DNA from 3 places in the Lysinibacillus sp. NPDC092081 genome. Region 3 is predicted to be linked to each of the others. Evidence: riboswitches for the same ligand, from Rfam matches in the RefSeq annotation. Region 3 holds a riboswitch; each other region holds the start of a gene.
The links. Region 3 has a riboswitch for cobalamin ahead of ACIQLB_RS20265 (FecCD family ABC transporter permease). Riboswitches for the same ligand answer to the same signal wherever they lie in the genome.

Region 1 (4,400 bases), on a different contig from region 3:
GGAATTATATGATTACCTAGATGGAAAATGCTCTTTAGAAGAAGCCATTGACAGTTTAAAGCAAAATTCTCGCCGCTATGCGAAAAGACAGCTAACATACTTCCGTAACAAAATGGATGTATATTTTGTTAATAATGACGAAAAACTTTAATTAATTCTTAAAAATCACTAATTGCTAAATTGGTAGAATATGCTACTATAGGAATGAAGAGGTAGAAAGAGAGTATAGGGAGGCATTTTGATGAAATCAATTAACTTGCAAGATACATTCTTAAACCATCTACGTAAAAACAATGTTTTTGTAACTGTGTTTTTATTAAACGGATTTCAGTTAAAAGGAACTGTGAAATCCTATGATAATTTTACAGTATTATTACTAGATGCTGAAAGCAAGCAACATCTCATTTACAAACACGCTATTTCTACATTTGTTCCAGCAAAGCAAGTAGATTTTTTAGAGACAGACGAATAGAAACAATAGAGTAAAACAGTTAGTGTTCATGACACTAGCTGTTTTTTTGCCTTCAGGCTATAATGTAAGAGGAAATCGATATAATCGACATATTGGAGGACTACACAGATGAAAACTATGGATACAACAGAAGTATTAGAACTATTAGATGCGAACGAAGACCTATACATTATTGATGTTCGTGAAGATGATGAGGTAGCACAAGGCATGATCCCTGGTGCTCAACACATTGCTCTTGGGACAATCCCTGAGCGCTTAGGTGAATTAGACGCTTCAAAGCCATACATTATCGTTTGCAAAGCAGGCGGTCGTTCAGCAAATGCTTGTGCATACTTAGAAGCGCAAGGCTTTGACGTAACAAACCTTGAAGGCGGCATGCTTGCTTATGATGGAGAGTTAGAATTTAAATAATTATCGATTAAAACCCTCGTTTTGAACTGCTCCCCAATTGTTAGACACATCTAACAATTGGAGGTGCAGTTTTTTTATGGTCAAATATACTGCCGAAGATAAATTACAAGCTGTTGAGCGTTATTTAAGTGGAAAGGAAAGTTCCTATGATTTAGCTAAATCTATGGGGACTGATAATAAAGCAATTCTTAAATGGGCTAAGCAATATGAATACAATGGTGTGGAAGCTTTTATTCAGCCATGTACAAATTACACTAACGTTTAAAATGGATGTACTAAATTTTATGATTGAAAATGGTACGTCCTTAAACGAAACGGCAGCGATTTTTAAGATACCTGCCCCTTCAACAATTAGTGTTTGGAGAAAGCAATATGAAACTCAAGGATTAGATGCCCTTCAATCAAAGAAAAAGGGGCGTCCATCCATGAAAAAAGAATTTAATAAACAATCGAAACAAGCACATACTAGGCGCTATTCTTTTACTCGGTGCAACATTTCTGAGTGAAATAGATAAAACAAAGTTGATATCACAGCAATAAACGGACAGGAAGCTCCCGAAAGCCTTTTTGGCATTAGGGAGCTTTTCTAGCAAAGAGGAATAGAATTAGTTTTATCCTCTAAAATCCGTTTAAATATTTCAAACTCTTTTGAAGAAAGCATTCTATTTATTTTATTTTCTTCAATTTTGGGAAACCGTTTGTAACCTGAATATACTAATAATGAATATTAGCTCTTGAGTTGATCTTTCTTCTGTAATAAAAGCAATTGCTCCTACAATCTAATTTTCTTTAATATTGTGCCAAGCACCATTCTTTAGTTTCTTGGTCGGCAAAAGATGCTTCTACACTATTTAAATAAATTTGCCGATAATCTTCTTCACTTAGATTAAATTCGTTGTTCACTAAATGGATTTCTTTTGCCATTGTAGTATCTGATACTGTTCGATTATCTGTATTAAATGTCACTTTTATTCCATCTTTATGAAACTTATAAATTGGATGTTCAGAGTAATTATAAACAGCTTTCGTCTGGACATTACTTGTTGGACACATTTCAAGTACTACTTGTCTTTCTTTCACAATTTTATAAGCCTCGGCACAATCTTTAATAAATACTCCATGTCCTATTCTTTCAGCACCCAACAGTTCTACAGCCTCTAGAACGTTTTTACCAATTCCCGTTTCACCGGCATGAATAGTGACTCTGTAGCCATATTCTTTGGCTAATGCTATTGGATCTACGAATCTTTCACAGAAGCCTTCTTCTTCGGATGCGCATAGGTCAATTGCCACCACACCTTTACCAAGGAACTTTTTCCCCTTTTCAACCACCTCAAATGCGCTTTCTACAGACATCGTCCTCATGCAAGACAAGATTATATTTCCCTTTATTTCGTAACAGCTTTCAGCATCCCTCATCCCCTCTATAACAGATTGAATAACTTCTTCAACACCAAGACCTTGTAATGTGTGAAGTAACGGGGCAAATCTGACTTCTAAATATTTCACATTTTCTCTTGTTGCATTCTCAAATAGCTCAAAAGTAATTCTTCTTAAGTTCTCCTTTGACTGCATGACCAAATTAGGAAGAGAAAATCTTTTTAAATATTCATCAAGGGATTCACATTCTAACGGAGCAATCAGCTCCTTTTGCAGTTCATCCTTATCAAAAGAGGGTAACGGAATACCTTCCTTCTGTGCAATATCGATAATAGTTTCAGCCCTTAAGCTTCCATCCAAATGACAGTGTAGTTCAATTTTAGGCAATGCTAAAAAGTTCATTTTTGACCTCCTGAAATAAATTATTAGATTAAAATACAAAAAAAAAATTCCTGACTACAAAGAAAATACAAATTTTGTACTTTCTTCGTAATCAGGAATTTAGGTTCCTGGTAGAGACCCCCAAACCATATTATTGGGGTTATACGAAATACTATTGAAATCATTAACGATTTTTAATATGATAATAAAAAAAATTCGGATTGTCAACATGGTTCCTAACACCGATAAATCATTGTGTTTATTCTAAAAACATATGCATAAGAAGTGATTGCTCTAATTGAACACGTAAGTTCAGTATCTATATGTAACTCAGAAACGTTGGAAAGAAATATACAATTTCACTAATATATTGACACAAAAACCACTTTGTCGTAAATTTAAAATAATTGCATAAAAGCATTAGGTGCCCATTGCGGGAGAATAGGGAATAAAGTGAAAAGCTTTAGCGGTCCCACCACTGTAAAAGGGAGTTTCATAGAGAATAACCACTAGCATCGTTCTGGGAAGGTTCTATGAAATGTTGAAATTGAGCCAGGAGACCTGCCTATTGCTTCGATTATATAGACGATGGAAAAGTCTGTAGTTTATTTGTTATGGAATAAACTACAGGCTTTTTATTTTTTTCTCTAAATCATTCTTCGAGTAATAAGGGCAAAAAAGAAAGGGGAAATTTTCATGCAATTATTACAACAGACGATTCAAAACATTCAAAGTGCCGACCACAAAATGATGGAGAAGGCAAGAGAACGCATAGATGCACTTTGCAAGCCTCCTAGAAGCTTAGGGAAATTGGAGACCCTTGCTGTGCAACTATCCGGTATTACAGGAGACCTATTCCCTGCGATTGATAATAAAGCAATTATTGTCTGTGCTGCAGATCATGGTGTTTGTGATGAAGGGGTGACATCTAATCCGCAAAATGTGACGGTCTTTCAAACATTAAATTTCCCTAGAGGAGGAACTGGTGTCTGTGCGATCGCAAAAATTACAGATGCAAAAATTGTCACAGTAGACGTTGGCGTAAAAGAGGACATTCCGCATAATGCTGGTGTCATCATAAAAAAAATTAAATATGGAACGGACAATATGGCAAAAGGTCCTGCTATGTCAAGGGAAGAAGCCATTCAATCCATTGAAGTAGGAATTGAAGTAGCTACGGAAGAAATAAGCAAGGGGATAAATGTACTCGGGACAGGTGAAATGGGGATTGGTAATACAACACCGAGTGCTGCCATATTATCGGTTCTTCGTGAATGTCATCCGAATGAAGTGACAGGCTTCGGTGCAGGTGTTGGACCAGGGGGGATAGCGCATAAAGTAGAAGTCATTCATGATGCTATTGCATTAAATAAACCAAACCGCGATGATGCTATTGATATTCTTGCAAAGGTCGGTGGGTTAGAAATAGGAGCTATGGCTGGGGTGATACTTGCAGCTGCCGCACATCACAAACCTGTTGTTATTGATGGCTTTATTTCTACTGTTGCTGCTCTTATTGCATACGAACTCGAGCCAAACGTCAAAGACTATATCATTCCTTCTCATGCTTCTGAAGAACCAGGTGCAAAAATTGCTGCTGAAATGCTCGAAATTGAACCGATGCTACAGATGAATATGCGATTAGGCGAGGGCTCTGGTGCAGCTTTAGCCTTTCCTATTTTGGACGCAGCTTGCTCTATGATGAAAAACATGGCTACATTAGAGGAATCTATGCTGCTGTTGAAAAAGTAACTTT
Region 2 (4,400 bases), on a different contig from region 3:
TATAAAGGATGTATTAAAAATTTTCCGCACACTCGAAGCGGAAGAACCATCATTACGTGTGCTGTGGCATGAAAAATTTCAAGAAATTCATGTACATATTATGGGTGTCATCCAACTCGAGGTTCTTGTCGACGTGCTTAATAAACGCTTCTCACTAGACATTTCATTTAGCGAACCCCAGATTTTATATATGGAAACGATCGCAACAACGGTGACAGGCTATGGTCATTTTGAGCCATTAAAGCATTATGCAGAAGTACATTTATTGATGGAGCCAAATACACGCGGTACTGGTAATACATTTGTCAATGCATGTCATGCGGATGATTTATCGGTAGGGCATCAACGACTCATTGAAAAACATTTATTCGAGCGCGCTCATCATGGGCTGTTAACAGGATTCCCTGTGACAGATGTTCGCTTCACTCTTTTAACGGGACGCGCACATATTAAACATACTGATGGTGGCGACTTCCGTGAGGCATCATTTCGAGCATTACGGCAAGGGCTAGAGCAAGCAGAAAATGTATTACTAGAGCCGTATTATCGCTTTAAGCTAAAAGCTCCTAGTGATTTTATCGGCCGCATGATGACCGATATTCAACAAGCTGCTGGTACATTTGAAGCGCCAATCTTAACTGAACATGATGCGATTTTAACCGGTCGAGCCCCTGTCGCAACATTTATGAGCTACAGTACAACCTTTGCTGCCTATACTAATGGTAAGGGCGTACTTTCTCTACAATTTGATGGTTATGATGTGTGTCACAATACGGAAGACATCATTGCACAAATTGGCTACGATAAAAACGCCGACCCCGAGTATACATCCTCTAGTATTTTTTGTACAAAAGGCAAGGGCTACTCCGTTCCTTGGCAAGAAGCAGAAGCAGCTATGCATTGTATTGACTGAATTCATAAAAACAGGACATGATTTTATATCATCGTCCTGTTTATTATGTTTCGTGGGGATTTACTATGCTATTGCGGGTAATCTTGCTTTGCGCGAGTACTTGCTCTCCTTTCGCGGGTATTTACTGTGCATCCGCGGGTATTCTGCCTTTGCGCGGGTATTTACCTTGCTTCCGCGGGTATTTACCCTGCTTTCGCGGGTATTCTTCTTCACCCAGCACGACTATTTTTATAAAGCTTGTACTGTTTTCTATGCTTGTTTAAAAATGCGATATGAAGGTTCCACAACGTGGCTATGGGAAGTAGAAAAATCGATTAAAATCTTGCCAGGTCGGCTTCTCAAAAGTTGCAAATTATCAATTAATTCTAGCAATAGTTCATGACCGTTACCACGTGGATGCCAGTTTAAATGATAATCATTAAGTTCCTTCACAGCTTCTAAAAATTGATGATACTCTCGCTCTACAAAATTAATCAGTTTTTTGTCTTTATGAGCTACCTGTGATAGATCCTCGAAATATGTTTCATAAAAGCGCATTACGATCGAGCACAATAAATCATTGACCCGAGCAGCACTTAATATTGGATTAGGATCTTGGGAAAGTCGCTCTAAATTTGGTTTTGCACGCGTCGAATCTATGCGTGTAATTAAATGATAATGCTCACCATTCACCTCATACACAATTGGATTTGTCGGCATATACATCATAAAACTATTTGTTTTTGTTTTAAGCTGATCTGTTATATCCGCCTTTGCAAAAAGGTGCCCTTTAATATTTTCATTTTGAATCCAAATAATATCTTTGTTATATAAAATTTGCTCAAATAATCGTTCATTACTAATAAGATTGCTAGCTATTAATTGATCAACAAGTGATTCTACAACCATTCTTGTTGTAGCTTTCTTAGTAACTTCAGTGCGTGGCTGCTTACAAATTTTCATATCTAAAGATTGTGGTTGCTGTGCTGTATATACATGAATATTCGTCATACTGCATCCTCTTTTCGTACATATTTTCAAAACGGAAGTCATCAGTAAAAAAAGGATTTCCTATTAACGCGAGGAAATCCTTCATTCTATCTTTTTCGTTCATCATATAATGTCAAACAATGCCCAAATATGAAAGAATTAGCTCGACAGCAAATACCTTCTTTTATCTTGGGCGTTTGACGTACAGTGACGAACAGAGCATTCTGTTTTGTCAACATGCCACCTCCTATTCCTCGTAGGGTTATGGTGTGTACTCATAATAGGCAGGTATCCTGACTCATGATCATCACTACTTTTCCCCTTCCCGTCGTTAAACAGTGGTCTATGAAAAGTCGCTCACATTTACAGTTGCGGGACAGTGTCGGATTTGCACCGACTTCCCATTTAAGTAAATCGCACGCAATTTACACCTATTACTCCACGCTATTCAGTTGTAAAGAAATTGGAAAATACCAGATTTCTTACTATTAATAGTAAAGTACTGTATTTTTAAAGTCAATTGAGGCAGTTAGATATTTTAAAACTACTCACTCAACTTCGGAGCTTTTCGTAATTTAGTTGCTTGCTCAAATGAAAATGCGAGTTTTATTAGAACATCTTCACTAAATGCAGTTCCTGCGAAAGTTATACCAAACGGTCTCCCATTTTCCATATACCCTGCTGGGACGGCAATAGACGGATATCCAGCTTTCGCACTTATTGTCGAACCTATATATGATGGAAAAATAATCGCATCTAATTCATATTTTTTTAATGTATAGTCGATTCCTTGTTCTTGAGAAAAATACAAATCCTCTAGTTTTGCATGTAAATAGTCAGAATCTCTTAACGTGTTCGATAATTTCTCTCTCGATTCCAATTTATCCTGCCCATATTTCAACGACTTTCCTTTTGAACGTTTATTAAATTGAATTAACTCAGAGATAGAATGGACAGGCATGTGAGAAGGTAGATTAACAAGGAAATTATTTAAACTATGCTTTAATTCATATTGCGGTACTCCCCATTTCCAGTCTCTATGAAAAGAAGGGATTTCGATTCCTTCTATAATTTCGGCTCCTTGCTCTCTTAAAACCTGAATGGCATTATTAAAAAGTGTTTCATCATATTCCCCTGAGTCATAATAAGCTTTTGAGGCATTATTATAAACACCAATTCTAGCACCATTTAATCCCGTTACATCTAAAAACTTGGTGTAATCCTTATATAATCTTCTTTCACTTTTATATGTAGCGACGTCGTCTTGATCTACTCCTGTTAATACGCCCAATAAAATAGCTGCATCTGTTACTGTTCTAGCCATTGGCCCTGCTGTGTCTTGAGAGTATGTAAACGGAATAATGCCTTGTCGACTAATGAGCCCAACAGTCGGTTTTATGCCGACTACTGAATTTTGAATAGCAGGACTTAAAATCGAGGCGTCTGTCTCAGTTCCAATTGATAAAACAGAAAAATTCGATGCTACCGCTACTGCTGACCCCGAACTAGATCCTCCCACAAAAAGTTCTGGATCACCATAAGGATTAAGTGTTTGACCACCTCGAGAACTATAACCTGCCCACATCGTACTCGACATACCATTTGCTAATTCAGTCATATTTGTTTTCCCTAAAATAACTGCCCCTGCTTCACGGAGCTTTTTTACTAGAAATGCATCCTGCTTAGCTAAATAATTTTCTAATGCAATTACGCCTGCACTAGTGTGCATAAAATCTTTCGTTTCGATATTATCTTTTAAAACTACCGGAATTCCGTGTAGAGGCCCTCTAGCCCCTTTTGTTAGTCTTTCCTCATCTAATGCTTCGGCAATAAATATCGCTTCTGGATTAATTTCAAGCATAGAATTAATCTTCTGTCCACCTTGATCATACTTAGCAATTCTGTGTAAATAATACATAGTTATTTCTTTTGATGTTATATCACCTTGTACCATAGCTGTCTGAATATCGATTACTGACAATTCTTCTTTAAAAAAGCTATTAAAATTTATCCCCATTCATACCCCCTACCTTTCTTTCAATATTATACCAATAAAATCAAATAATACCTAAATCATAATTTCATCTTTTAGTGTTTTTAAATAAATTTCAAAGTCTCCCCATGCTCCCGCACTCGAATACTCGTGTATGCATATAACCGGTACTTCCGTTTGTCGTACACTCTCCAATTAATTACCAAATAATGATCTGCTGTGCTACACTCTCTATACAGATAAAATTTTCAGTTAGTTTAGAAAAGGGTGGGATTCGGGATCATATGAAGAAGCTTAGAGGCATTTGGGTGTCACAATGTGCATATATGGCGCGTCTTTATATATCAAATATTTTCAAAAAGTCAGTGAAGGGTGGAATATAACTCTTCATGTTTTATCAGGAAGTTTATGTATTATAGAAATTAAATAATCTAGAGTTACTACCTCTTTCGTTTAGTTAAGAAAAGATCAGGTTGTGAGGTGAATGAAATTGAATAATATTAATATCGAATTTGGAACACTAAT
Region 3 (4,400 bases):
AATGAGAGCACTTTTTAACGTACCAGAAACACATGAAATTGCACTAATGATTACTATAGGTAAAGAAAAAGAAACTAGTCGCCGATTGCGTGGTTACCGTAAACCGGTTGAGGAATTTGCAACCTACTATTAGGGCGGTATAAAATAAAACTGTTTACAAATAATAAAATTAATGCACATTTAGGAGGAAATATTGTGAAAGTAGTAGCAATCGTAGGTAGTATCCGTAAAGAATCTTATAATATGCAATTAGCGAAATTTGTTCAAAAGCGTTATGCAGAGAAAATTGATCTTGAAATATTAAGCTTAAATGATTTACCAATGTATAATCAAGATATCGAAAATGAAGCACCACAACCTATACTTGATTTTAAAGCAAAAGTAAAAGCGGCAGATGCAGTACTATGGTTAACACCAGAATATAATGGTACAGTGCCAGGTGTTATGGTTAACGCCATCGATTGGTTATCTCGCGTTGATAAAGTAATGATTGGCAAGCCATCATTCATGATGGGAGCATCAATGGGTAACTTAGGTACTGTTAAAGCACAATTACATTTACGAGATATTTTATTCTCACCTGGAGTAAATTCACCGTTGCTTAGTGGTAATGATGTTTATATTGGAGCAGTACACACTAAATTTGATACAGAAGGCAATTTAACAGATGAGGGTACTATCAAATTCCTAGATGTAGTTATTGATAACTTCTTAAACTGGGTGAAAAAATACGCTTGAAAATAAAAAAAATGTCCCATAAGTATGCAATATACTTATGGGACATTTTTTTGTTTGTTGGGTTTAAGACGATAAAAGAGTCAAAGCGACAAATAGAACAATCAGTAAAAACGCTCTTTTAGCATTACACTAAAGAGGGGCATTTTTAGGAGATAAATTGTTTATTTTATCCTTTAACAAAAAAGTTGTGGATAATCGTATGCTATTTATATATGTTGATTGGAGTAGAGGCTGGGCGACTCCATGGGGCTCATCGGACGCCCCCAGGAAGCTCTGTTCTGTGCGAAAGCGAAGCGACAGCAACAAAGCGCCAAGCCGGAACGGAAATCAACCCCACGTTATAGTGATTAGCTTATTTAATCGGAATTATTTTTAACACCTTTTGAAGGCGGTGTGCAAAAATACCCGCAAATATAGCTAAAATAATATCCTTTGGTAAAGGAGGCATCATCCAAAGCCATGCTACCTTATAAGTGAAAGCATCAGGAGCACTAGCCCATAGCTTGTAGGCAAAGTACATCCAATTTGTTCCTAGTAAATAATTAATAGCTGTTGCAACTAATGCTGCAACTACATAGCTTTTCTTCGTTCCACTGCGTTCTACAATAAGCCCTGCGACAAATGCAGCTATTATAAAAGAGACAATAAAACCAAATGTAGGACTTATAATTTGTCCAAAGCCTCCATTGAATCGTGCAAATACAGGTGCACCTGCTAAACCGATACACATATAAACAGTACAAGCGAGTGCCCCTTTTCTACTACCAAGAATAAGTCCTGCTAAAATAGCAAAAAATGTTTGTAATGTGATAGGTACTCCGCCAACCACCATGAAAGGTATAATGGACGTAATATTAGCTCCTATCATCATCAATGTTGAAAATAGTCCAATGTATGCAAGATCGACTGTTCTTAATTTGTGATGCGTGTGTTCCGCAACTGTTGTCATTATTTCACCCCTAAAAAGTAATGTTGATAATATTAGTGTAAAAAAATAATGATTTTGTGTCAACTTGAAAATCATTAGTGGTTAACGTAAATGTATTTTTCCTACTTAACTTGATAAATAATGGTTAGTTATAGACTAACTATTAAAATATATGATAGAATCGTCATAATTTTAAATATTCGATGCTAATGGTGTGACATCTTGTACAATGTGTCACTTAAAAGGGAAGTTGGTGCAAATCCAACGCTGTCCCGCAACTGTAAAGAGGAGTTCTATGAGATTTAGCCACTGTTCTAGAATGGGAAGGCAATCATAGTAACATTGATTCGAAGCCAGGAGACCTGCCAATTAGTAATTCCTGTAATGCCCACGAGGATGAAAGCAATTACGGACAATAGTAGAAGGAAATCTTTCTAATGTTGTTTAATCAAGGGTATTTCTATGCGCGTTTGCATAGAATACCCTTTTTCGTTTCATTAATCTTTATTCAGTACTTCTTTTTGTACCAAAAGCGAAGTAACAACAACAATAACAACAATTAAGCCAAGGCGAAATTAATCTTTAATAATTAGGAGTTAATAAACAGATGAATAAAAAATTTATGCTACTCTCAATGACTCTTTTTCTAGTACTTATCATTTCAATGACAATTGCGATTATGGTTGGATCGGTTTCCGTTACGCCATTTTATGTATGGAAGGTCATCCTTTCTAAAATCCCAATTATACAAAATTCAATCGAAGAAGATTGGAGTCGCTCGCAGGAAATTATCATTTGGCAAATACGAGCTCCGCGTGTATTACTCGCTGCTATTGTAGGAGCAGGCTTGGCAATTGCTGGAGCAGCCATTCAAGCACTTGTTCGTAATTCGATTGCAGAACCATATATTTTAGGGATTTCTTCCGGGGCGACGGTTGGTGCTACAGCCGTCATCATTTTAGGTGCTTTTTCATTTCTGGGCGTTTATGCTCTTTCTGTATCTGCATTTTTAGGTTCTCTCACGGCAATGGGGTTAGTTTTCTTCTTATCACGTGTTGGAGGTAGGATTTCCGTCTTTCGGCTTTTACTTTCAGGGATGGCGGTGTCTTTTATTTTATCTGCTATTTCAAACTTTATATTAATGATGTCGAAGCAAGAGGGCGGAATGAAGGCGGTCATGTTTTGGATGCTAGGAAGCCTAGCTGGTGCTAAGTGGAGTAATCTTTTAATTCCTACTATTATTTTTATTGTAGTATTTGCCTTGTTATGGCTTCACTATCGAAGCTTAAATTTATTACTCCTTGGGGAAGAAGCAGCAGTCACATTAGGGGTTAACTTACAACAATTTCGTATACAGCTTATTTTATTAGTTTCATTATTAACGGGTGTGATAGTTGCTGTAAGTGGCTCAATTGGATTTGTCGGCTTAATCATTCCACATATTGTGCGGCTAATTGTAGGTTCAAACCATAAATATGTCATACCGATTAGCGCATTATTAGGAGGGATTTTCTTAGTTTGGGCAGATGCACTTGCTCGAATTTTAATCGCCCCTGAGGAAATGCCAATTGGAATTATCACAGCTTTTTGCGGAGGTCCATTTTTCATTTGGCTGCTACGTAGTAACAATTATTCATTCGGTGAAGGAGATTAAAGCATATGACATTAGAAGCGAAACAAGTATCATTCTCCATTTCTGATGAACGTATATTACATGAAGTAAGTATTCGAATAAAGGACAAGCAATTTGTTGGTCTAATCGGTCCTAATGGTAGTGGGAAGTCAACGCTATTAAAGAATATGTATCGTTTATTAAAACCAGAAGGTGGAACAGTATTATTAAATGAACAGGATATTTTAAAGCAACCGAGTAAAAGCATTGCTCGAAATTTAGCAGTTGTGAGTCAAGAAACACCAGTCTTATTCGATTTTTCAGTACATGATTTAGTGAGTATGGGTAGAACACCTCATAAAAAACTATTGGAGCTTGATCAAGAACGAGATTTTCAAATTGTAAAAGATGCACTGAACCAAACAGGTATCGCTCATTTAGAGAAACGTAGTTTTAGCTCTCTTTCGGGTGGAGAAAAAAAGCGTGTGATGGTTGCTCGTGCCCTCGCTCAGCAAGCGCAGGTGCTGATTTTAGATGAGCCAACAAATCATCTAGATATTCAGCATCAATTACAGCTCATGGATTTAATCCAAACCTTACAATTAACAGTTGTTGCTGCAATACATGATTTAAACATTGCAGCTATGTATTGTGATCAAATTTATGTTTTACAGCAAGGTCGAATTGTTTGTTTTGGAACACCAGAAGAAGTACTTACACCGGCATTATTACAAGATGTATTTGGTGTTTATGCCGATATTCAAACACATCCACTTACAGGTAAACCATATTTAATGTATATCCCAGAGCAATTCACATAGGAAACTTTAGAAATTACATAAAGTGATTGATATATTAAAGCCTATTATGTCAAAAAAATTAAGGTTGTTACTATGGTCTTTGGCAAAGCGAGGGGTTGATCTCCGTTCCGACTGGGCGCTTTGTTGCTGTCGCTTCGCTGCAGGGTCTCAGGCCAACACGATGTTGGTCACGAAGGCGTTATCACAGGACGTGATGGTTTTAGCCTTCGTTCCTCTATCGCTAATCCCCAAGGAGTCGCCCAGTCTCCACTCCAATCAACCTCTTCATATAGTATATATCTTCTGGCCTGTCACTCTAATT

Region 1: another riboswitch for cobalamin. It lies ahead of cobT (nicotinate-nucleotide--dimethylbenzimidazole phosphoribosyltransferase); the one in region 3 lies ahead of ACIQLB_RS20265 (FecCD family ABC transporter permease).
Region 2: another riboswitch for cobalamin. It lies ahead of ACIQLB_RS16740 (hypothetical protein); the one in region 3 lies ahead of ACIQLB_RS20265 (FecCD family ABC transporter permease).

The regions. Positions count from the first base shown of each region.
Region 1 covers NZ_JBIVRU010000001.1:575,541-579,940, reverse strand. The annotation lists gene miaA (tRNA (adenosine(37)-N6)-dimethylallyltransferase MiaA) at 1-151, shown strand, start outside; gene hfq (RNA chaperone Hfq) at 242-472, shown strand; gene ACIQLB_RS03045 (rhodanese-like domain-containing protein) at 581-883, shown strand; partial or broken gene ACIQLB_RS03040 (helix-turn-helix domain-containing protein) at 960-1,344, shown strand; gene add (adenosine deaminase) at 1,673-2,665, opposite strand; purine riboswitch at 2,734-2,832, opposite strand; cobalamin riboswitch at 3,050-3,227, shown strand; gene cobT (nicotinate-nucleotide--dimethylbenzimidazole phosphoribosyltransferase) at 3,341-4,396, shown strand.
Region 2 covers NZ_JBIVRU010000012.1:51,690-56,089, forward strand. The annotation lists gene ACIQLB_RS16735 (GTP-binding protein) at 1-913, shown strand, start outside; gene ACIQLB_RS16740 (hypothetical protein) at 1,163-1,903, opposite strand; cobalamin riboswitch at 2,149-2,332, opposite strand; gene ACIQLB_RS16745 (amidase family protein) at 2,427-3,899, opposite strand; gene ACIQLB_RS16750 (DUF4181 domain-containing protein) at 4,360-4,400, shown strand, end outside.
Region 3 covers NZ_JBIVRU010000019.1:28,195-32,594, forward strand. The annotation lists gene ACIQLB_RS20250 (nitroreductase family protein) at 1-133, shown strand, start outside; gene ACIQLB_RS20255 (NADPH-dependent FMN reductase) at 196-738, shown strand; gene ACIQLB_RS20260 (biotin transporter BioY) at 1,091-1,687, opposite strand; cobalamin riboswitch at 1,860-2,051, shown strand; gene ACIQLB_RS20265 (FecCD family ABC transporter permease) at 2,274-3,320, shown strand; gene ACIQLB_RS20270 (ABC transporter ATP-binding protein) at 3,326-4,099, shown strand.